Methylobacterium mesophilicum SR1.6/6: one gene and its partners. The protein of the gene in region 1 interacts with the protein of each later gene in a pairwise test. Links are inferred from orthologs where the notes say so. Each region holds a gene or a part of one and is shown in the gene's direction. Other genes may lie near its edges. The genes, in order: lpdA, MMSR116_RS28495 and odhB.

Region 1 (7,334 bases):
GGCGCGGGCGAGTCGCGCATGACCGCCCACCAGGCCAAGAAGCTCGACGTCGACGCGCTGCGCGCCTTCCGCGACCGGTTCGCCCTGCCGCTGTCCGATGCCCAGGTAGAGGGTCTGGCCTTCTACAAGCCCGCCGAGGACGGCGCCGAGATGCGTTACCTGCGCGAGCGGCGCGAGATGCTGGGCGGCGTCCTGCCGGCCCGCCGCCGCACGGCGCCGACCATCGCGGTCCCGGCGCTCTCGACCTACGCGGGGTTCGCGCTCGAGGCCGGCGGCAAGGAGATGTCGACCACCACGGCGGTGGTGCGGCTGTTCGGCAACCTGCTGAAGCACAAGGATCTCGGGCCGCGCATCGTGCCGATCGTGGCCGACGAGGCGCGGACATTCGGCATGGCGAACCTGTTCCGGCAGGTCGGGATCTACGCGCCGCAGGGGCAGCTCTACGAGCCGGAGGATGCCGGCTCAATGCTCTACTACCGCGAGGCCCGGGACGGGCAGCTCCTCGAAGAGGGCATCACCGAGGCCGGGGCGATCTCGTCCTGGACGGCGGCGGCCACGTCCTACAGTGTCCACGGCCTGTCGATGCTGCCGTTCTACATCTACTACTCGATGTTCGGCTTCCAACGGGTCGGCGACCTGATCTGGGCGGCGGCGGACCAGCGCGCCCGCGGCTTCCTGATCGGCGCTACGGCGGGCCGCACCACCCTCGGGGGCGAAGGGCTGCAGCACCAGGACGGGTCGAGCCACATGCAGGCGGCCGCGATCCCGAACTGCCGGGCCTACGATCCGGCCTTCGCGTACGAGATGGCGGTGATCGTCGATCGGGGCGCCCGGGCGATGATGGAGGAGGGCGAGGACGCCTTCTACTATCTCACCGCGATGAACGAAAACTACGTCCAGCCATCAATGCCGCAGGGGGCGGAGGCCGGCATCCTGAAGGGCATGTACCGCCTGTCGGGACCGGAGGCCGGACAAGGAAGCGCCGCTGTGCGGCTCCTGGGCTCCGGGGCGATCCTGCCGGAGGTGATCGCGGCGGCGACGATGCTCGCGCAGGATTTCGGCGTCGCGGCCGAGGTGTTCAGCGTGACGAGCTTCAGCGAGCTGGCCCGCGATGCCCGCGAGGCCGAGCGGCAGGCGATGCTCAACCCGGAGGCCGAGGCGCCGGTCAGCCACGTGGCGGCGTTGCTGCCGGGCACGGCGCCCATCGTCGCGGCGAGCGACTACGTCCGGGCCTACCCGCAGCTGATCGCCTCCTACGTCGGCGCGCGCTTCGTCACTCTCGGCACCGACGGGTTCGGCCGCAGCGACACCCGAAGCGCGCTCCGCCGGTTCTTCGAGGTCGACCGGCAGCATGTCGTCATCGCGGCCCTGCACGCGCTCGCCGAGGCCGGCACGGTGCCGCGCGCCACAGTGGCGGACGCGCTCCACCGCTACGGCATCGCGGCGGACGCGCCCGCGCCGTGGACGATCTGAGGCAGGACGCCCCGTCGCGGGGACGCCGCTTGTCCCGCCCCTTCTCCGAACGCCCGACCCACGGAAATCCGCCCGCATGAGCGCCGCGCTGCAGATCGCCCTTCCGGATATCGGCGACTACCGGGACGTGCCGGTCATCGAGCTTCTGGTGAAGCCCGGCGACCGCCTCGCGGTGGACGACCTGATCCTGAGCATCGAGTCCGACAAGGCCACCATGGAGGTCCCCTCCCCGGTCGCCGGCATCGTGCGCGAATTATTGGTCGCGGTGGGCACGAAGGTGTCGGAAGGGACGCCGATCCTGACGGTGGAGCCTGTGGAGGGTAACAACCCAGATGCGACGCGCGACCTCCCTCCTCCCTCAGCGGGGGAGGATGGCCCTCGCGTGAGCGAGGGTCGGGAGAGCGGAGCGCCGACTCAGGATAAGGCCCTTGCCTCCACGCAGGCCGAGTCCGCTTCTGCACCCGCGCTCCCCTCTTCCGGGATTTCACCCCAGCCCGACATCCTTCGGGGACCACCCTCCCCCCAGAGGGGGGTGGGAAAATGAGCGTCTCGCCCGACCAGCCGATGGCCGCGACCCGCGGCGACGTGCATGCCAGCCCGTCCGTCCGCCAGCTCGCCCGCGAACTCGGCGTGAGCCTCGACGGCGTGCCGGCGACGGGGCCCAAGGGCCGGATCCTGCGCGAGGACGTGCACGCCTTCGTCAAGGCAGCCCTCAACGCACCAGCCCCGACGCCCGCGGCCGCCTCCGGCATCGGCGCCGGCCTCCCGCCGTGGCCGGAGGTGGACTTCGCCAAGTACGGGCCGGTGCGGCGCGAGCCGCTGTCGCGCATCCAGAGCCTCTCGGGGGCCAATCTCAGCCGCAACTGGCTGACAATCCCTCACGTGACCAACTTCGACCGGGCCGACGTCACCGAGATCGAGTCGTTCCGCGTCGGGCTCAACAAGGAGACGCGCACGCCGCCCGCCCGGGTCACCATGGTGGCCTTCCTGATCAAGGCGGCGGCCTCGGCGCTGCGCGCCTATCCGCGGTTCAATTCCTCCCTGGAGGGCGGCGACCTCGTGCTGAAGGACTATGTCCATGTCGGCTTCGCGGTGGACACGCCCAGGGGCCTGATGGTGCCGGTGGTGCGCGACTGCGACCGCAAGGGCCTCATCGAGATCGCCACCGAGATGGCCGCTATGGCCGAGAAGACCCGGGCCGGGACGCTGGCGGGCTCCGACATGCAGGGCGGCTGCTTCTCGGTCTCCTCGCTCGGCGGCATTGGGGGCGACGGCTTCACGCCGATCATCAACGCCCCCGAAGTCGCGATCCTGGGCGCCGCGCGCTCCCGGACGGAGGCCGTCTGGGACGGCAAAGCCTTCCAGCCGCGCCTGATCCTTCCCTTGAGCCTGTCCTGGGACCACCGTGTGGTCGATGGCGTCGCCGCCGCCCGCTTCCTCGGCCACGTGGCCTCGGTCCTGTCCGACCTGCGCCGCGCCCTGCTGTGACCGCACCCGCCATGCCCGAGACCCACGACATCCGCGTTCCCGATCTCAGTGATTACGCCGACGTGCCCGTCATCGAGATCCCGGTGGCACCCGGCCAAGTGGTCGCCAAGGACCAGACCCTGCTGGTGGTCGAGTCCGACAAGGCGACGCTGGACATCCCCTCCCCCGTCGCCGGCCGCTTGGTGGAGATGCTGGTCGGCCTGGGCGACAAGGTCTCGGCCGGCACGCTCGTCGCCCGTCTCGCAACCGGGGCGCCTGCGCCGGCGGCCGAGGCTCGGCCGGATGCCCCGGCGGCGGATCCGGAACCCCGGTCCGCGGCGGCCGAGACCCTGCCCCCTCCGGGCGAGGGCGGCGACGCGGCCTGCGACGTCCTGGTGATCGGCGGCGGCCCTGGCGGCTACGCGGCCGCCTTCCGCGCCGCCGATCTCGGCCGGCGGGTGGTCCTCGTCGAGCGCGACGCGACGCTCGGCGGGGTCTGTCTCAATGTCGGCTGCATCCCCTCCAAGGCGCTGCTCCACGTCGCCGCGGTGACCGAGGAAGCCACGCGCCTTGCCACGCACGGCATCAGCTTCGGTGCCCCGTCGGTGGACTTGGAGAAGCTCCGGAACTTCAAGGCCGGCACCGTCCGCCGCCTCACCGACGGGCTCGCCCAGATGGCGCGCCAGCGCAAGGTCGAGGTGGTCCGCGGCACCGCGCGCTTCACCGGACCGAACACGGTCTCGGTCGCGCTCCACGCGGGCGGCGAGCGCAACCTTCCCTTCACGCGCGCCATCGTGGCCGCGGGCTCGTCTCCGGTGGCGCTGCCGATGCTGCCGGAGGACCCGCGGATCGTGACCTCGACGGGCGCCCTGGAGCTGCCCTTCGTGCCGAAGCGGCTGCTGGTGATCGGCGGTGGCATCATCGGCCTGGAGATGGCGACCGTGTACAGCGCGCTGGGTGCCCGGGTCGACGTGGTCGAGCGCCTGCCCAACCTGCTGGAGGGCGTCGACCGCGATCTCGTGGCGGTGTGGACGAAGCGGAACGCGCACCGCTTCGACCGGGTCCTGACCGGCGCCGAGGTCGTGTCGGCCAGTGCGGGGCCTGACGGCATCACGGTCGTGCTGGCGGGCGAAGCCGAGCCGCAGACCTACGACCTCGTGCTCCAGGCGGCGGGCCGGCGCCCGAACGGGGCGAGCCTGGGCCTCGACGCGGCCGGGGTGTCGGTGGAGAACGGCTTCGTGTCCGTCGATGCGAAGATGCGGACCGGCGTGCCCCATATCTTCGCCATCGGCGACCTCGTCGGCCAGCCGATGCTCGCCCACAAGGCCGTGCATCAGGGCCATGTCGCCGCCGAGGTGGCGGCGGGGCACAAGGCCGGCTTCGACGCCGCCGTGATTCCGTCCGTGGCCTACACGGATCCGGAGATCGCCTGGGTGGGTCTGACCGAAACCGCCGCCAGGGCGGCCGGCCGGTCCGTGGAGGTGGCGCGCTTTCCCTGGGCGGCCTCGGGCCGAGCCATCGCCAACGGCGCGGATTACGGGTTGACCAAGCTGCTGTTCGACGCAGGGACCAAGCGCGTCGTCGGGGGCGCCATCGTCGGCCCGAGTGCGGGTGACATGCTCGGCGAGATCGCACTCGCGATCGAGATGGGCGCGGATGCGGCCGATATCGGCCGCACGATCCATCCGCACCCGACACTGGGCGAGACGATCGGCCTGACCGCCGAAGTCGCGCTCGGTCTCTGTACCGACCTCCCCGCCGCGGCGCGGCGGGCCTGAAGTTGTCATGACGGAGATCGCATCCGACATGTCCGGCGGCGACACGCGATCAGTGCCGACGCTACGCGGCCGTCTCGACCGACCGGCTTTTCCGAATTAGATCTCGCGCCCAGCCGTCAGGCTCGGCCTTGGTGATCGCTCCCTTCGCGGCGTCGGGCCAAGCCTCGCGTCTTCGGCCGCTCCGCTGGAGCCGGGACTTCGTTCGGGAGGATGCGTGTCGCGATGCCGTGGTGCTGTGGATGGCTGCCCCGACGATCGGCCTCGACTGGACTTCGGGCTGACCGCGGGCTCGCCTCGCAGCGGGACAGCTGGCCCCTTCCTGTCGTCCTGGTGTTCGCTCTGGCATTGCTGGCGGTGAACGTGCCGCGCGGTGCCCTGGCGCAAGCTGCGGTCGCCCGGGATCCGGAGCCCGGCTCACGCGACGCCGCACTGATCGAATCGCTGCGAAGCCGGATCCTGGCCGCCCACAGCGCGACCTTCGCCCTTGAGAGCTGGTGCGCGGACCACAATCTTGCTGCGGATCCACATCTCGTCGCCGAGCGCCTCCCGGGACCCGACAAGCCGCTCACCGCCGCGCAGCGGTCCCGGCTGGCGATCGGCCCGGACGAGCCTGTCCGGTACCGGCGGGTCCGGCTCGCCTGCGGGAACCGCGTCCTGTCGGAGGCGGACAACTGGTACGTCCCGGCCCGGCTGACGCCCGAGATGAACGCCGTCCTCGACGGCACCCGCACGCCCTTCGGCCGGGTGGTCCGAACCCTGGCGCCGGTGCGCAATACGGTCGCCGTGCGCGGCCCGAGCGCGGACGCGGTGCCCGAGCCCACCGACCCGCTGTTCGAGATCGACGCCGTGCTCTCCACCGGAGCCGGACAACCGTTCTGCGAGGTGGTGGAGACCTACTTGGGCAGTGCGCTGCCGCAAGCTTCGCGGTAAGCAGGCGCGTAAGGCGACGAACGGGAGGGACGGGATGCGTTTCGAAGTACGTCCGGGGATCCTGGCCGCGCTGGCGGCTGTCCTACTGGCCGGCTCGGCCCAGGCTGCCGATCCTTCGGGGACGTGGCTCACGGAGACAGGCACGTCGCGGGTCCGGATCGCGCCCTGCGGCGGCGGCTTCTGCGGCACGATCGTGAGCGCCCCCGGCAAGGGTCTGGACGCCAAGAACCCAGATCCGGCCCTGCGCGAGCGCAGCGTCGTCGGCATCCAGATCCTCAGCGCGCCGCAGGCCGACGGGGCCGGGTTCAGCGGCACGCTCTACAACCCGAACGACGGCAAGACCTATTCCGGCTCGCTCAAGCTGACCGGGCCCAGCACGCTGGAGGTGGCGGGCTGCGTGATGAGCGTCTTCTGCAAGCGGCAGACCTGGACCCGGGTCAAGTAAAGCTGGCGGGTCGGCAATCGGCGCTCATGGCCGTGGCGCTGCGGGCACGATCGCTGCGGCGATGAACTGCATCTGCGCCTGCCGATGGATTGCGCGGGTGTTGCTTCCGGCTGTCGGGACGGGCCCAGATCGTTGCTGTGACGATCGATGCGGATTCTATCCGCCGCGTCGCAACAACGCGGGATCAATCGCGCGCGATTCAAATTCTCCGGATCTGGACCCAACAAGGATTCCCATGATCCGCACCGTTTTCGCCGGTTTCCTGGCCCTCGCGTCCGTGGCTCCGGCCGCCGCCCAGACTGTCGACAGGCCTGTCGCCCCAGGTCCTCAATCGCCGGGGGTGGTGAGCCAACAGCCGAATTCGACCGGCAACGATCCGGCCGTCACCGTCTCGCCCACCGGCCGACCGGCCGATACGATCTCCACCGACTCGGCGGCGGCGGGCAATGCCGGCCAACCGTCGCGGGTGGCGCCGCAGGGCAGCGGCGGCAGCGGAGGCGGCAGCAAGTAAGCTGGGAACGGCCGTCCCGTCACGCGTTTCCAGCCCGCACCGGCAGCGGTGCGGGCTTATCGAACGCGAGGCTCAGGCGGCCTCGGTCAGCGCCTGCTCGACGGCGTCGAGGGCCGCTTCCGCGCCCGCGCCGTTGGGCCCACCGGCCTGGGCCATGTCGCGACGCCCGCCGCCGCCCTTGCCGCCCAGCGCCCCGGCGCCGGCGCGCACGAGGCCGACCGCGTCGTAGCGCTCGGTCAGGTCTTCAGTGACGCCGACCACCAGCCCCGCCTTGCCGTCCGGTCCCACGCCGACGACCGCCACGACGCCGGAGCCCAAACGCTTCTTCTCCTCGTCGACGATCGGCTTGAGGTCGCGCATGTCGAGGCCCTCGACCACCGAGCGTCGGAAGGCGACGCCGCCGACCTCGGATTGCCGCGCACCGGAGCCCGGCCCCGCCTCGCCGCCCATGGCCAGCTTGCGGCGGGTGTCGGCAAGTTCGCGCTCCAGGCGCCGCCGGTCCTCCATCAGTGCGGTCAGGCGATCAGGCGCCTCGGTGACGGGCGCCTTGAGGATGCCGGCCAGCGCAGCCAGCGTCCGCGCCTCCTCGGCCCGGTGGTGCCGCGCCGCGTCCGCCGTCAGCGCCTCGATGCGGCGCACCCCGGCGCCCACCGCGCTCTCCGCCACGATGGTGATCGCACCGATGTCGCCGGTGCGCGCCGCGTGTGTGCCGCCGCAGAGCTCCACGGAG
Region 2 (7,503 bases), 5.4 Mb from region 1 along the record:
CACGATCCACGCGCTCCTGAACGACGTCCGCCCGGTGGCGGTGGATTTCGGCGCGCTCGCCGCCGAGCGCGCCTCGGCTGCCCGGCTGATGATGACGATCGCCCAGATCCTCAAGCACGTGGACGGCACCCACCCGGTGCGCTTCCTCATCGCCGAGACCGAGACCGGCTACACGCTGCTCGCCGCCCTCTGGCTGGCGCGCCACTACGGGATCAGTGACAAGCTGGAGATCACACCGCTGTTCGAGACGGCGAGCGCCCTGGAGCAGGGCATCCGGGTGCTCGACGACGCTCTGCGCAACCCGCACTGGCGCCAATATCTGAAGCGCATCGGCCGGCTGACCGTGCAGTTCGGCTATTCCGATTCGGGCCGCTATGTCGGCCAGCTCGCCGCCACCTTCTGGATCGAGCGGCTGCGCCTGCGCATCACCGAGATGCTGGTCCAGAACGGCCTCGCCGACATCGAGCTCGCGATCTTCGACACGCACGGCGAATCGATCGGCCGCGGCGCCCATCCGACCAGCTTGCGCGACCGCCTCGCCTACCTCGCGCCCGAGGATGCGCGCGACCGCGCCCGCAAGGCCGGCATCAAGGTGCGGCTCGAATCGAGCTTCCAGGGCACCGACGGCTACCTGCTCTACGGCACCGAGGCGCTGGCCCGCGCCAGCGTCGACCGGATCGCCGAGCACGTCTACGCCCTGGACGTGGCCGAGGACGACAGCTTCTCGGACTACGCCCTCAACGACGGCCCGCGGGAGGCGGATCCCGCGGACGATCCGATCTACTCCGAGCCGGACTTCGCCCTCGAGTTCTTCACCGCGGCCCGCCAGGACATGGAGGCGCTGGTCGACGATTCGGGCTACGCCGCCCTGCTCGGCACCTTCGGCCCGAGCCTGATCGACCGCACGGGCTCCCGCCCCGTGGCGCGCCAGAGCGACAATGGCGGGCCGGCCCGCATCACCCATCCGCGCCAGATGCGGGCGATCCCCAACAACGCGATCCTGCACCAGCTCGGCTTCCTGGCGAATTCCCTCCACGGGATCGGCCGCGCCGCCCAGCGCGGCCCCGACCTGTTCCGCGACATGCGCCGCGACTCGGTGCGCTTCTCCCGGGCCTTCCGGCTGGTCCAGCACGCGGCCTCCGTGGGCGACCTCGACGTGCTGCGCGCCTACATCGACACCCTCGACCCGGCCGTGTGGCTGGAGCGGGCGCGGCGGACGCAGAAGGATTTCCGCCGGGACGAGCTGGTGGTGATCGCGGGCGCCCTGGAGCGGCTCGACCTCGCCTCCGCGCTCCGGAGCCTGTTCGGCCGGCTGACCCGCGACTGGCTCGCCCTGACGGCCGCCGCCCCCGACCTGCCGGGCATGTCGGCGCGGCTGACGCTGCTGCACGCGCTCCGCCTCGCCCTGATCCATCGGATCTGGTTCCTGGCGGTGCACATCCCGGGCTTCCGGCCGCAGGCGGGCATCTCCCGCGAGCAGCTGCTGGAGCGGTTCCTGCGCCTCGATATCGACGGCTGCCTGAAGCTCCTCGACGAGATCTTCCCGGTCACCCCCGACCCGACGCTGGGCCTCAACTTCGGCGAGCCGGCGGGCCCGCGGGATGTCGGCACCTACGCGGCCGAGCACGCCAACCTGTTCGAGCCGATCCGCCGGATGTTCGAGCAGGTGCGCGAGATCTCCGGGATGATCCAGCACGAGGTCGGCGCGTTCGGGTAGCGCGCCGGGGCGGCCAGCGTTTCGGGATCGCCCCCGCGAGACCGGCCGCACGCACACGCTCCGGTGGCATCCGCCGCGAACGGCCTCGACGCCGTTCGCGATTTGGTCCAGGGATGCGGGATGCAGAACCGCCCGCACGCGCTGCCCGCCGGGGACGGCGCCCCGTCCTCCTCCATCGCCGCCCGCGCCATGGGCGCGCTCCGCCGCGACGCCGCCGGCTACCTCGAAGGGCTCAACCCCGAGCAGCGCCGCGCGGTCGAGACCACGGAGGGCCCGGTTCTGGTGCTGGCGGGTGCCGGCACCGGCAAGACCCGGGTGCTGACCACCCGCATCGCCCACCTGATCGCCACCAACCGGGCGCGGCCCTTCGACATCCTGGCGGTGACCTTCACCAACAAGGCCGCCCGGGAGATGAAGCACCGGATCGGCAGCCTGATCGGCCCCGCCGGCGAGGGCATGCCCTGGCTCGGCACCTTCCACGCCATCGGCACCAAGATCCTGCGCCGCCACGCCGAACTCGTCGGGCTGAAATCCGATTTCACCATCCTCGGCACCGACGACCAGCTCCGGCTGATGAAGCAGGTCATCCTCGACCAGAACGTCGACGAGAAGCGCTGGCCGGCCCGCGCCCTGTCGCACGCCATCGACGGCTGGAAGAACCGCGGCCTCGGCCCCGAGCAGGTGCCGCCGGGCGAGGCCTCGTCCTTCGCCTTCGGCAAGGGCGGCGCCCTCTACACCGCCTACCAGGCCCGGCTCGCGACGCTCAACGCCGTCGATTTCGGCGATCTTTTGCTCCTTTGCCTCAAGCTCTGGCGCGAGAACCCCGACGTGCTGGCCAACTACCAGGACCGGTTCCGCTACATCCTGGTGGACGAGTACCAGGACACCAACGTCGCCCAGTACCTCTGGCTGAGACTGCTGGCGCAAAATCGCAAGAACATCGCCTGCGTGGGCGACGACGACCAGTCGATCTACGGCTGGCGCGGCGCCGAGGTCGACAACATCCTGCGCTTCGAGCACGACTTCCCCGGCGCCGTGGTGGTGCGGCTGGAGCGCAACTACCGCTCCACGGGCCATATCCTGGCGGCCGCCTCCGGACTCATCGCGAAGAACGAGAGCCGGCTCGGCAAGACCCTGCGCACCGACGACGAGCCGGGCGAGCGCGTCACCGTGACGGGCGCCTGGGATTCCGAGGAGGAGGCGCGGCTGCTCGCCGAGTCCATCGAATCCCTCCAGTCGAAGCAGCACCCCCTGTCGGAGATTGCCGTGCTGGTGCGGATCTCCGCGCAGATGCGCGAGATCGAGGATCGCTTCGTCCAGCTCGGCCTTCCCTACCGGGTGATCGGCGGCCCGCGCTTCTACGAGCGGGCCGAGATCCGCGACGCGCTGGCGTATCTGCGCGCCACCGTGAACGTCAGCGACGACCTCGCCTTCGAGCGGATCGTGAACACGCCGAAGCGCGGGCTGGGCGACGCCACCCTGCAGCAGCTTCACGGCTACGGCCGCGCCAACCGGGTGCCCCTGCGGATCGCCGCCCAGCGCCTGTGCGAGACCGACGAGCTGAAGCCCCGGGTCCGCTCCACCCTGCGGGCGCTGACCGAGAGCTTTTCCCGCTGGGCGCGGCTGGTGGAATCCCAGCCGCACAGCGAGGTCGCGCAGATCATCCTCGAGGAGTCCGGCTACACCGAGATGTGGCAGAAGGACCGCTCCGCCGACGCCGCAGGCCGGCTGGAGAACCTGAAGGAATTCGTCCGCTCCATGGAGGAATTCCCCGACATGGCGGCCTTCCTGGAGCACGTCTCCCTGGTGATGGAGGCCTCGGAGACCGAGGGGGCCGAGCGGGTCTCCCTGATGACCCTCCACGCCGCCAAGGGGCTCGAGTTCGACACCGTGTTCCTGCCCGGCTGGGAGGACGGCCTGTTCCCCAGCCAGCGGGCGCTCGACGAGAGCGGCCGGGCCGGCCTTGAGGAGGAGCGGCGCTTGGCCCATGTCGGGCTCACCCGGGCGCGCAAGCGGGCGAAGCTCTCCTTCGCGGTGAACCGGCGCATCCACGGCCTCTGGTCCTCGACCATCCCGTCCCGGTTCATCGACGAATTGCCGGAATCGGCCGTGGACGTGGTTGAGGCGCCCGCCCATTTCTCCGCCGGTGCCTCGCGGTTCGACCGCAACCCCACGCCGTTCGGGTCGAGCTACGGCACGCCGGGCTGGCAGCGGGCGCAGGCCAACACCGCGCAGGCGGGCACCCGTGGCGGCTTTGGGTCGGCGCCCGGCGGCCGGTCCGGCGGCCCCCGCCAGATCGAGGGCGAGCTGATCGCAAAATCCTCGGGCGCGCCGTCCGCGTTCCAGGGCGGTCAGCGGGTCTTCCACACCAAGTTCGGGCCCGGAACCGTCGCGGCCGTCGACGGCAACAAGCTGACCGTTGACTTCGACAAGGCCGGTCGGAAGATGGTCCTCGACAGCTTCGTCCAGGCCGGATGAGGCCCGTCCCGCCGACCAAGCCCGGACGTCTCAGGGCGGCAGGGTCGGCCGGCTTCGCCCCTGCGGGCGGGGAGGATGGTGACTGTGCCGGATGCCGCGTTACCGCGACCTCCCCGTCCCGAACCTGATGCATCCGCGCCAGCGACGCGGCTTTTTCGAAGCCTCTCCACCAACCGTCACCCCCTAGTCACACCCGGCGCGCAATCGTCGGGCGCGAATCGCGCTGGTGCGCCAGTTGCATCGCGTATTCGGCCGCGCACGGAACGTCGTGACGCTCTCCACAGGCGGACGAGCGCGGGACGGAACCTTCGGCCCGGGGCCGGTATTGAGTTCCGCAAACGAGTAGAGCCGGGAGCAAGCAGGTAAACGGCAGTTCAGCGACAGATCCAGGTTGGCTAGTCCCGTTGGAGTGTACATCCATGAAGAGACGCCGCGCACGACTTGAACTTGTTGAAGACCGCACGTCCCGCATTCACCGCACACGCTTCGACGAAGAACGCAATCTCGCTCCAATCCAGCCGCTCACCGAACGCCAAGCCGAGTATCTCGACGCCCTGGCCCGCTCGCCCCAGGTGATCGTCCTGGGCCCCGCCGGCACCGGCAAGACCTTCATCGCCGGGACCCGCGCCGCCGACCAGCTCCGCCAGCGCCGCATCGCCAAGGTCGTCATCACCCGCCCGAACGTTCCCTCGGGCCGCTCGCTCGGCTACTTCCCCGGCACCCTCGAGGAGAAGATCGCCCCGTGGGTCGCCCCGCTCACCGAGGCCATGAAGGAGCGCATGGGCGCCGCCGCCTTCGAGATCGCCCTCAAGACCGGCGACATCGAGATCGTCCCGTTCGAGGTGATGCGCGGCCGCACCTTCAAGAACTGCCTCGTGATCCTCGACGAGGCGCAAAACACCACCGTCAACGAGATCAAGATGTTCCTGACCCGCATCGGCGACGATTGCCAGGTCATCATCAACGGCGACGTCTCGCAGACCGACCTGCGCGAGACATCGGGGCTGCGTACCGTCATGCATCTGATCAAGAGCCGGATGATGCCGATCCCGGTGGTGGAGTTCACCCGCAACGACATCGTCCGCTCGGGCATCTGCGCCGAATGGGTGAAGGCGTTCGAGGAAACGAATCTCTGATCCGGCAGTTGTTGGCGGCGGGCCCTCGCCGGCCCGCCGTGCCGCCTCTTGGCACGAGACGACTCTCCGCACCTCCCATCCGGGAGGATGAACCGGGCTTCATACCCGGCCATCAGAGAATTGGAGTCTCCTCGTGAGGAAACTGACCTTCGCCTTCGCCGTCCTGGCCTCTCTCGGCGGTGCCGCCCTCGTCCAGCCGGCCTCCGCGGCTCCGGCCATGCCGGGTGCCGTCGCCGCTCCCGACGCGGTGACCCAGGTCCGGATGACCCCGATGGAGCACCGGATGATGCACCGTCGCATGGAGCGGCGCATGATGCACCGCCGGATGGAGCGCCGCATGATGCGGCACCGGATGCACCGCCGCATGCACCGCATGTGATCTTCGGCAGCGGACGGGGCCCGACCGGCCTCGTTCCGCCGCCTCGGGCGTTGCTCGCGCCCGGGAAGATTCCTATCTCGTCGCCTCGAATCGTGCAGTCAGGCGGCCGTCGCGGCAGCCGGCCGATCCGGGAGACCAGGATGCCCCCCTCCAACCGACTGTTCGACGATCTCGCCCGGCTGATGACGGACGCCGCCGGCGCCGCCCAGGGCGTCCGGCGCGAGGCCGAGACCGTGGTCAAGGCGCAGCTCGAGCGCGTCGTCCGCGATCTCGACATCGCCTCGCGGGAAGAACTCGACGTGCTGCGCGACCTCGTGACCAATCTGCAGGCCCAGAACGAGGCTCTGTCGGCGCGCGTGGCCGCGCTGGAGGCGAAGTCCGGCAGCGCCGGCGCGGGCGCCGCGGGCCTGAGCGAGGTGGTCTGAGTCCGCTCGGCAACGCCGACGGCTTTTACACAGGAAGCGGCGTCGACGATCCGGTTTCCTGTTCACTGAACGGGGCCAGCACTTTGTGTCGCGAGTCACGGCCGGTCTATAGTCAGGCATAGGGTGATTCGAGGGCTGCGGGGCGATGTCTTCGGAGCTTTGACAGTCGATCGCATCACCACCGGCGCCGATCTGCCGGCCGTTCAAGTTCTCGGAGTGTTCTCACGCTCCGGATTCGTGTCACCGTCACGTCAGGCTTGGCATCGCCCGGGCCGTCCTTTTGGATCGTCATGCCGCTTCTCAACGTCGACTTCCACGATCCGGACCGGAACGAGCATCCACTGGACGTCGTCGAACGTCTTGCGTCCCTGCGCGACTGGATTTTCGATCGGGCCGAGACCGACGAGATGTCGGTTACGAGCCCCGGCCGATGGACCGACTACAATGTGGCCTTCACCTGGATCGAAGACGTGGAGGCCCTCCACGTCGCCTGCGCGTTCGACCTCAAGGTGCCGGAGCGGCAGCGGATCGAGGTGATGCGTCTGGTCGCGCTGATCAATGAGCAGCTCTGGGTCGGTCATTTCGATCTCTGGTCGACCGACAGCGTGGTGATGTTCCGCCACGCGCTGCTGCTGACCGGCGGGGCGGTCCCGACTCACCCGCAATGCGCGACCATGATGAAGACCGCGGTCGACACCTGCGAGCGCTACTTCCAGGCGTTTCAATTCGTGCTCTGGGCGGGCAAGAGCGCCCGCGAGTCGCTCGACGCCGTGCTGTTCGAGACAGAAGGCGAGGCGTGACGGCGTCGCCGACCGGGACCGGCATGCCCGCCTCCCTGATGCTGGCCGGGGCCGGCAAGATGGGCGGCGCCATGCTGGCCGGCTGGCTGGACGCGGGGCTGAATCCGCGCCGCGCGACCATCATCGATCCCGTTCCCACCCGCGAAATCGCGGACCTGTGCGCGGGCCGGGGCGTCGCACTGAACCCGCCGGATCCCGAGCCCGCAGCCGTGCTGGTCCTGGGGATCAAGCCGCAGGGCCTCGACGGGGCCGCACCCGCCCTCGACCGGCTCATCGGCCGCGACACGCTCCTCGTCTCGATCCTGGCCGGCAAGACCGTCGCCGACCTGCGCGGGCGGCTCCCCCGGGCCCGGGCCGTCGTCCGGGCGATGCCGAACCTGCCGGCCAGCATCGGCCGGGGCGCCACCGGCGCCTACGCCAATCCCGAGGTTGCGCCCGGGCAGCGGACCGCTGCCGAGGCGCTGCTCGCCGCCAACGGGACCGTGGCTTGGCTCGCCGACGAGACGCAGATCGATGCTGTGACCGCGGTGTCCGGCTCCGGTCCAGCCTATGTGTTTCTCCTCGCGGA
Region 3 (7,363 bases), 3.7 Mb from region 1 along the record:
TGCTCGGCATGGCCCATCGCGGCCGGCTCAACGTGCTCACCAACGTGATGGCCAAGCCCTTCCGGGCGGTGTTCCACGAGTTCAAGGGCGGCTCGGCCTCCCCGGCCGAGGTCGAGGGCTCGGGCGACGTGAAGTACCATCTGGGCGCGTCCTCGGATCGCGCCTTCGACGGCAACAACGTCCACCTGTCGCTCACCGCCAACCCGTCGCACCTCGAGATCGTCGATCCGGTGGTGCTCGGGAAGGTCCGCGCCAAGCAGGACCAGTGGGCCAAGCCCAACATCGAGCGCCGCACGGTGCTGCCGCTCCTGATCCACGGCGACGCCGCCTTCGCGGGCCAGGGCGTGGTGGCGGAGTGCTTCGGCCTGTCGGGCCTGAAGGGTCACCGCACCGGCGGCTCCATCCACTTCATCATCAACAACCAGATCGGCTTCACCACCGATCCGCGCTTCTCGCGCTCCTCGCCCTACCCGTCCGACGTCGCCAAGATGGTCGAGGCGCCGATCTTCCACTGCAACGGCGACGATCCCGAGGCCGTCACCTTCGCCGCGAAGGTCGCGGTCGAGTACCGGCAGAAGTTCGGCAAGCCGGTCGTGATCGACATGCTGTGCTACCGCCGCTTCGGCCACAACGAGGGCGACGAGCCGGCCTTCACCCAGCCGAAGATGTACCAGCGGATCCGCAAGCACCCGTCGGTGCTGGAGACTTACGGCCGCAAGCTCGTCGAGAACGGCTCCGTGACCCAGGAGGCGCTCGACGCCCGAAAGGCCGAGTTCCGCGGGATGCTCGACAGCGAGCTCGACGTCGCCAACAATTACAAGGCGAACAAGGCCGACTGGCTCGACGGGCGCTGGTCCGGCGTGAAGGCCGTGCACGAGGACGTGGACGATCCGCGCCGCGGCCGTACCGCCGTCTCGGCGGAGACCCTCCAGGAGATCGGCCGCAGGATCACGCAGGTGCCCCCGGGCTTCCACCTGCACCGGACGATCCAGCGCTTCATGGACAACCGCGCCAAGGCGGTGGAAACCGGGGCGGGCATCGACTGGGCGACCGCCGAGGCGCTGGCCTTCGGGGCGACCCTCCTCGACGGCAACCGGGTCCGGCTCTCGGGCCAGGACGTCGAGCGCGGCACCTTCTCGCAGCGCCACGCCCTGGTGATCGATCAGGAGAACGAGCAGCGCTACACGCCGCTCAACTCCATCCGCGAGGGGCAGGCGTCCATCGAGATCATCAACTCGATGCTCTCCGAGGAGGCGGTGCTCGGCTTCGAGTACGGCTACTCGCTGGCCGAGCCGAACGCCCTGGTCCTGTGGGAGGCGCAGTTCGGCGACTTCGCCAACGGCGCCCAGGTGGTGATCGACCAGTTCATCGCGTCCGGCGAGCGCAAGTGGCTGCGCATGTCCGGCCTCGTGCTGCTGCTGCCGCACGGCTACGAGGGGCAGGGGCCCGAACACTCCTCCGCCCGCCTGGAGCGCTACCTCCAGGCCTGCGCCGAGGACAACATGCAGGTCGCCAACGTCACGACGCCGGCGAACTACTTCCACATCCTGCGCCGCCAGCTGAAGCGGGACTTCCGCAAGCCGCTGGTGCTGATGACGCCGAAGTCGCTGCTGCGCCACAAGCGCGCCGTCTCGAACCTCGACGCGCTCGCCGAGGGCTCGACCTTCCATCGCGTGCTCTGGGACGACGCCGAGGAGGAGGGCGCGCAGAACAAGCTGGTGCGCGACGACAAGATCCGCCGCGTCGTGCTGTGCTCCGGCAAGGTCTACTACGACCTGCTGGAGGAGCGGGAGAAGCGCGGCCTCAACGACATCTACCTGATGCGCGTCGAGCAGCTCTACCCGTTCCCGCTGAAGGCGCTGGCCAACGAGATGGCGCGCTTCCGCAACGCCGACGTGATCTGGTGCCAGGAGGAACCCAAGAACATGGGCTCCTGGTCCTTCGTCGAGCCCTACCTCGAATGGGTGCTCGGCCAGGCCGGCTCCGCGGTGAAGCGCGCCCGCTACGTCGGCCGTCCGGCCTCCGCCTCCACGGCGGTCGGCCAGATGTCGAAGCACCAGGCGCAGCTCCAGGCCTTCCTCAACGAGGCCCTGGCGGTCTGATTTCTTGGGACTTGGCGGCGGCCTGCTCCGGCCGCCGCCTCTCACTCCTGGCCGTCCGGCACGGCCGAACCGATCCGGAAGTGCAAGACCTATGGCAACCGACATCCTCGTCCCGACGCTCGGCGAATCCGTGAGCGAGGCCACCATCGGCCGCTGGTTCAAGAAGCCGGGCGACACGGTCGCGGCCGACGAGCCGATCGTCGAACTCGAGACCGACAAGGTGACCCTGGAGGTCAACGCTCCGGCGGCGGGTGAGCTCGGCGAGATTCTCGTCAAGGACGGCGAGACCGTGGAGCCCGGCGCGCTCCTCGGCTCGATCGTCGAGGCCGGGGCGGGCGCAGCGCCGGCCAAGAAGGCAGCTCCGAAGGCGGCCGAGTCCAAGACCGAGACCCGCAGCGAGGCCCCGAAGGCCGCTTCCTCCGACAAGGCCGAGGCGCCGGCCCAGGAATCCTCGGCCGGCTACGGAAACCACGGCGACGCGGCCGCCCCAGCAGCGCAGCAGCGCCCGGCGGGCGACAACGGCCCGGCGGTGGCCAAGCTAGCCCGCGAATCCGGCGTCGATCCGTCGGGCGTGAACGGATCGGGCAAGGACGGCCGCGTCACCAAGGGCGACATGCTCGGCGCCATCGCCAAGGGCCCGGCCCCGTCTGCGGCACCCGCCAAGGAGGCCCGTCCGACCCTGCCGCGTGCCCCCTCGGCGCCGGACGATGCCGCGCGCGAGGAGCGCGTGCGCATGACGAAGCTCCGCCAGACCATCGCGCGCCGCCTCAAAGACGCGCAGGACACGGCTGCGATGCTGACGACGTTCAACGACGTCGACATGTCGGCCGTGATGGCGATGCGCAGCCAGTACAAGGACATCTTCGAGAAGAAGCACGGCACGAAGCTCGGCTTCATGGGCTTCTTCACTAAGGCGGTGATCGGCGCCCTCAAGGACGTGCCGGCGGTGAACGCCGAGATCGACGGGCAGGACCTCGTCTACAAGAACTACTACCATATCGGCATCGCGGTCGGCACCGATAAGGGCCTCGTCGTCCCGGTGGTGCGCGACGCCGACGACCTGTCGATCGCCGGCATCGAGAAGAAGATCGCCGGCTTCGGCAAGAAGGCACGCGACGGCAAGCTCTCCATCGAGGAGATGCAGGGCGGCACCTTCACGATCACCAACGGCGGCATCTACGGCTCGCTGATGTCGACGCCGATCCTCAACGCGCCGCAATCGGGCATCCTCGGCATGCACCGCATCGAGGAGCGCCCGGTGGTCCGCGCCGGCAAGATCGAGGCGCGGCCGATGATGTACCTCGCCCTGTCGTACGACCATCGCATCGTCGACGGTAAGGAGGCCGTGACCTTCCTCGTGCGGGTCAAGGAGGCGCTGGAGGATCCGGCTCGCCTCGTGCTGGACCTCTGAGGCTGTCATGTCGGGCGCTGAGAACAGGGTCGCCATCGTCACCGGCGGCAGCCGCGGCATCGGCCGGGCCGTGGCGCTGCTCCTGGCCGAGCGCGGCTATGCGGTCTGCCTGAGCTACGTGTCGGACGCCGCCGCGGCGCAAGGCATAGTCGACACGATCACCGCCAGGGGCGGCAAGGCGCTGGCCGTGAAGGGCGATGTCGGCAGCGAGGCCGACGTGATTGCCCTGTTCCAGGCCGCCGACGGGCTCGGTCGGCTCACGGCGCTGGTCAACAATGCCGGCGTGGTCGACGTGAAGTCCGACGTCGCCGACATGAGCCTCACCCGCCTGCAGCGGATGATGACCACCAACGTGGTCGGCAGCTTCCTCTGCGCCCGCGAGGCGGTGCGGCGGATGTCCACGAAGCGCGGCGGGACCGGGGGCGCGATCGTGAACCTGTCCTCGGTGGCGGCGCGGCTGGGCGGTCCCGGCCAGTTCGTGGACTACGCCGCCTCGAAGGGCGCGATCGATTCACTGACGATCGGCCTCGCCCGCGAGGTGGCCGCCGAAGGCATCCGCGTCAACGCGGTGGCGCCCGGCATCATCGCCACTGAGATTCACGCCAGCGGCGGTGAGCCTGACCGCGTGGAGCGCCTTGGACCTGGCGTCCCGATCGGCCGGGCGGGCACCGCCGAGGAGGTCGCCGCGCCGATCGTGTGGCTCCTCTCGGAGGAGGCTTCCTACACCACGGGCGCCATCCTCGACGTCGGCGGCGGCCGCTGAGCCTCGACCCGACCTGACATTCTATGCCCGTCAGCGACGCGGCACGACCGAGCGGAAGCGAACCTGCATGTCCTACGATCTCGTCGTCATCGGCACCGGCCCCGGCGGCTACGTCTGCGCGATCCGCGCGGCGCAGCTCGGCCTGCGGACCGCGGTCGTCGAGAAGCGCGCGACGCACGGGGGCACATGCCTCAACGTCGGCTGCATCCCGTCGAAGGCGCTGCTCCACGCCTCCGAGGCATTCGAGGAGGCCAACAAGCACTTCGCTGATCTCGGCATCGATGTCGGCACGCCGAAGCTCGACCTGAAGAAGATGATGGCGTTCAAGGCCGAGGGCGTCGCCGGCAACACCAAGGGCGTCGAGTTCCTGCTGAAGAAGAACAAGGTCGACACCTTCCACGGCACCGGCCGGATCGCCGGGGCGGGCCGCGTCGAGGTCATCGCCGAGGATGGCGGCAACCAGATGCTGGAGACCAAGAGCATCGTCATCGCCACCGGCTCCGACGTGGCACGCCTGCCCGGCGTCACCATCGATGAGAAGATCGTGGTCTCCTCGACCGGCGCCCTCGACCTCGATCGGGTGCCGAAGAAGCTCCTCGTCATCGGCGCCGGGGTGATCGGTCTCGAACTGGGCTCGGTCTGGCGTCGGCTCGGCTCCGAGGTCACGGTGGTCGAGTACCTGGATCGCGTGCTGCCCGGCATGGATGGCGAGGTCGGCAAGCAGTTCCAGCGGATCCTGACCAAGCAGGGCATCGCCTTCAAGCTGTCCACCAAGGTGACGGGCGTCGAGGTCGGCAAGAAGGGTGCGAGCGTCACCGTCGAGCCGGCCGGGGGCGGTGCGGCGGAATCGCTGCAGGCGGACGTGGTCCTCGTCTGCATCGGCCGGGTGCCCTTCACGGAAGGGCTCGGCCTCGACACGGTCGGCGTTCAGCGGGACGACAAGGGGCGCATCCAGACGGATTCGCACTACGCCACCAACGTCACCGGCATCTACGCCATCGGCGACGTGATCGCCGGCCCGATGCTCGCCCACAAGGCCGAGGACGAGGGTGTGGCGGTGGCCGAGATGCTGGCCGGCCAGTCCGGCCACGTGAATTACGGCGTGATCCCCAACGTGGTCTACACGTTCCCGGAGGTCGCCTCGGTGGGCAAGACCGAGGAGGAGCTGACGAAGGACGGCATCGCCTACAACGCCGGCAAGTTCCCCTTCACGGCCAACGGCCGGGCCAAGGCGAACGGCACCACGGACGGCTTCGTGAAGGTGCTGGCGGACGCCCAGACCGACCGGGTGCTCGGCGTGCACATCGTGGGCGCGGATGCCGGCAACCTGATCGCCGAGGTGGCGGTCGCGATGGAGTTCGGCGCCTCGTCGGAGGACATCGCCCGGACCTGTCACGCGCACCCGACGCTCACGGAAGCCGTCAAGGAAGCCGCGCTGGCCGTGAACAAGCGCGCCATCCACGTCTGACCGAAGGGCGGACGCCGGGCGTCCACTCAGTCCGGTGTACCGGGCGTGGATCTCAGACACGCCCTCTCGTGCTGGTGCCGGAGCGATCTGGAGGCCTCGATGGGGCCTCCAGATCGCTCCGGGACCCCTGGAGCGTCCCTCGCGAGGCCCGCATCGCGGTCACGGCAGGCTGAAGCCGTGGGTGGCGCGGGATCAGGCGATCTTGCGCCGGGCGTTCGGCAGGTCGGCGATCCGCAGCAAGGCGCTCGGCGCGGGCGGCGCGGTCAGCGCATTCAGCAGATACGGCCGGCGGAGACCCAACGCGTTGTGCAGGGCGAGGTCGATGTCGCGGGCGTAGAACGGCATTCGCAGCACCGCGTCGACGCCGAAGTAGCGGCCCGCCTGGGCGACCGACTCCAGCTCGGCCGTGGTCAGCAGGGTGATCCGCGTGGCGAGCCCGAGGGGCTGGATCTGGCAGGCAAGTTCAAGCCCATCGATTCCGTTGAGCTTCACGTCGATGAAGGCGAAGTCGTAGGACGCGAGCTTCAGCTGCTTCAGGGCGTGGCGCCCATCATCGGTCTCGTCGAGTTCGATCGCGAAGCCGCTCCGGGCCACCACGCGGCTGATCGCCGAGCGGCCGGCCGGGGTCGAGCAGGCGAGGAGCGCCCGTGTCGGCGCCCGGCGCCGGACATCGGCGTGCAGGAGCTGCTCGATATGGCTCGGGTCGAGGGGCGTCTTCAGGACCTCGTAGGCCCCGAGACTGGTGGCGATCTCCTGCCAGTGCGGCATGACGCGGGTCGCCACCAAGACCAGGCAGGGCGGCTCGGCCCCGGCCCGGCGGGCGACCGCCACGGCCTCGGGTCCGCTGAGATCTTCGAGCTGCAGTCCGACGAAGGCGAGGGTGGGGCGGTGCTGGAGCAGGATGTCGCACAGGGCTTGGCCGGAGGTTGCCTCGTCGATCACGGCCTGCGGATCGAAGCGCTGCACCACCGTTCGCAGAGAGTCGCGACGACCCGCATCGCAATCCGCGATCACGACACGCGCCGACCTCCTCCTGTCTTCGAGCCCCATGGCGTCCGTCCGAGCCGATCCGTTCCCTGACGCTGACACTGGACTTAGATCGTGACGAAGATCTTAAAAAAATCGGCTGTTCACTCAGACTTGAGGTTATCAGCCCTAAATCCCCTACACTCGGAATCAATAACTGCTGCTCAAACCGGATGAATTAGCGGCTAAACCGCGGGTGGGCGGACGCGTAGGCACTCATCAGCCGGGCGGCGTCGACGTGGGTGTAAAGCTGCGTGGTCGACAACGAGGCGTGCCCCAGGAGTTCCTGGATGGCTCGCAATTCTCCCTGGCGGGCGAGCAGATGCGTCGCGAACGAGTGGCGCAGGGCGTGTGGCGTGGCGCTGTCGGGCAGGCCGAGGGCGCCGCGAGCCCGGGCGACGGTGTACTGGATGATCCGCGGCGAGAGGGGCCCGCCCCGGGCTCCGACGAAGAGCGGGCCGTCCGGCGGCAGCGGCAGCGGACAGGCGGCGACGTAATCGGCGACCGCCCGCGCCACCACCGGCAGGATCGGCACCATGCGCTGCTTGCCACCCTTTCCGAGCACCATGACCTGATCGCTGCCGGGCAGGGGC

Evidence for each region.
Region 2: the proteins of lpdA (region 1) and MMSR116_RS28495 interact in binary tests that used the Escherichia coli proteins (3 or more experiments, as listed by UniProt). The link is inferred for Methylobacterium mesophilicum SR1.6/6 from one-to-one orthologs.
Region 3: the proteins of lpdA (region 1) and odhB interact in binary tests that used the Escherichia coli proteins (3 or more experiments, as listed by UniProt). The link is inferred for Methylobacterium mesophilicum SR1.6/6 from one-to-one orthologs.

The regions. Positions count from the first base shown.
Region 1 is NZ_CP043538.1:578,908-586,241, forward strand. Bases 2,447-5,345 are described here. They hold lpdA (dihydrolipoyl dehydrogenase), read left to right. Parts: upstream 2,447-2,972; coding sequence 2,973-4,718; downstream 4,719-5,345. Other genes in these bases: MMSR116_RS02725 (hypothetical protein), read left to right, coding at 5,049-5,345. Outside these bases: mdeB (alpha-ketoglutarate dehydrogenase), read left to right, coding at 1-1,473; more of MMSR116_RS02725, read left to right, coding at 5,346-5,648; MMSR116_RS02730 (DUF2147 domain-containing protein), read left to right, coding at 5,683-6,093; MMSR116_RS02735 (hypothetical protein), read left to right, coding at 6,329-6,604; alaS (alanine--tRNA ligase), read right to left, coding at 6,677-7,334. UniProt on the Escherichia coli protein: Lipoamide dehydrogenase is a component of the glycine cleavage system as well as of the alpha-ketoacid dehydrogenase complexes.
Region 2 is NZ_CP043538.1:6,018,372-6,025,874, reverse strand. The notes cover bases 1,449-4,516. They hold MMSR116_RS28495 (ATP-dependent helicase), read left to right. Parts: upstream 1,449-1,837; coding sequence 1,838-4,195; downstream 4,196-4,516. Other genes in these bases: MMSR116_RS28500 (phosphoenolpyruvate carboxylase), read left to right, coding at 1,449-1,717. Outside these bases: more of MMSR116_RS28500, read left to right, coding at 1-1,448; MMSR116_RS28490 (PhoH family protein), read left to right, coding at 4,615-5,331; MMSR116_RS28485 (hypothetical protein), read left to right, coding at 5,465-5,710; MMSR116_RS28480 (accessory factor UbiK family protein), read left to right, coding at 5,851-6,135; MMSR116_RS28475 (YbjN domain-containing protein), read left to right, coding at 6,426-6,935; proC (pyrroline-5-carboxylate reductase), read left to right, coding at 6,974-7,503. UniProt on the Escherichia coli protein: A helicase with DNA-dependent ATPase activity. Unwinds DNA duplexes with 3'-5' polarity. Translocates on single-stranded DNA with 3'-5' polarity. Initiates unwinding more efficiently from a nicked substrate than double-stranded DNA.
Region 3 is NZ_CP043538.1:4,254,570-4,261,932, forward strand. Bases 1,426-4,353 are described here. They hold odhB (2-oxoglutarate dehydrogenase complex dihydrolipoyllysine-residue succinyltransferase), read left to right. Parts: upstream 1,426-2,193; coding sequence 2,194-3,513; downstream 3,514-4,353. Other genes in these bases: MMSR116_RS20385 (2-oxoglutarate dehydrogenase E1 component), read left to right, coding at 1,426-2,102; MMSR116_RS20395 (SDR family oxidoreductase), read left to right, coding at 3,521-4,276; lpdA (dihydrolipoyl dehydrogenase), read left to right, coding at 4,344-4,353. In the rest of the region: more of MMSR116_RS20385, read left to right, coding at 1-1,425; more of lpdA, read left to right, coding at 4,354-5,744; MMSR116_RS20405 (response regulator), read right to left, coding at 5,937-6,794; MMSR116_RS20410 (tyrosine recombinase XerC), read right to left, coding at 6,949-7,363. UniProt on the Escherichia coli protein: E2 component of the 2-oxoglutarate dehydrogenase (OGDH) complex which catalyzes the second step in the conversion of 2-oxoglutarate to succinyl-CoA and CO(2).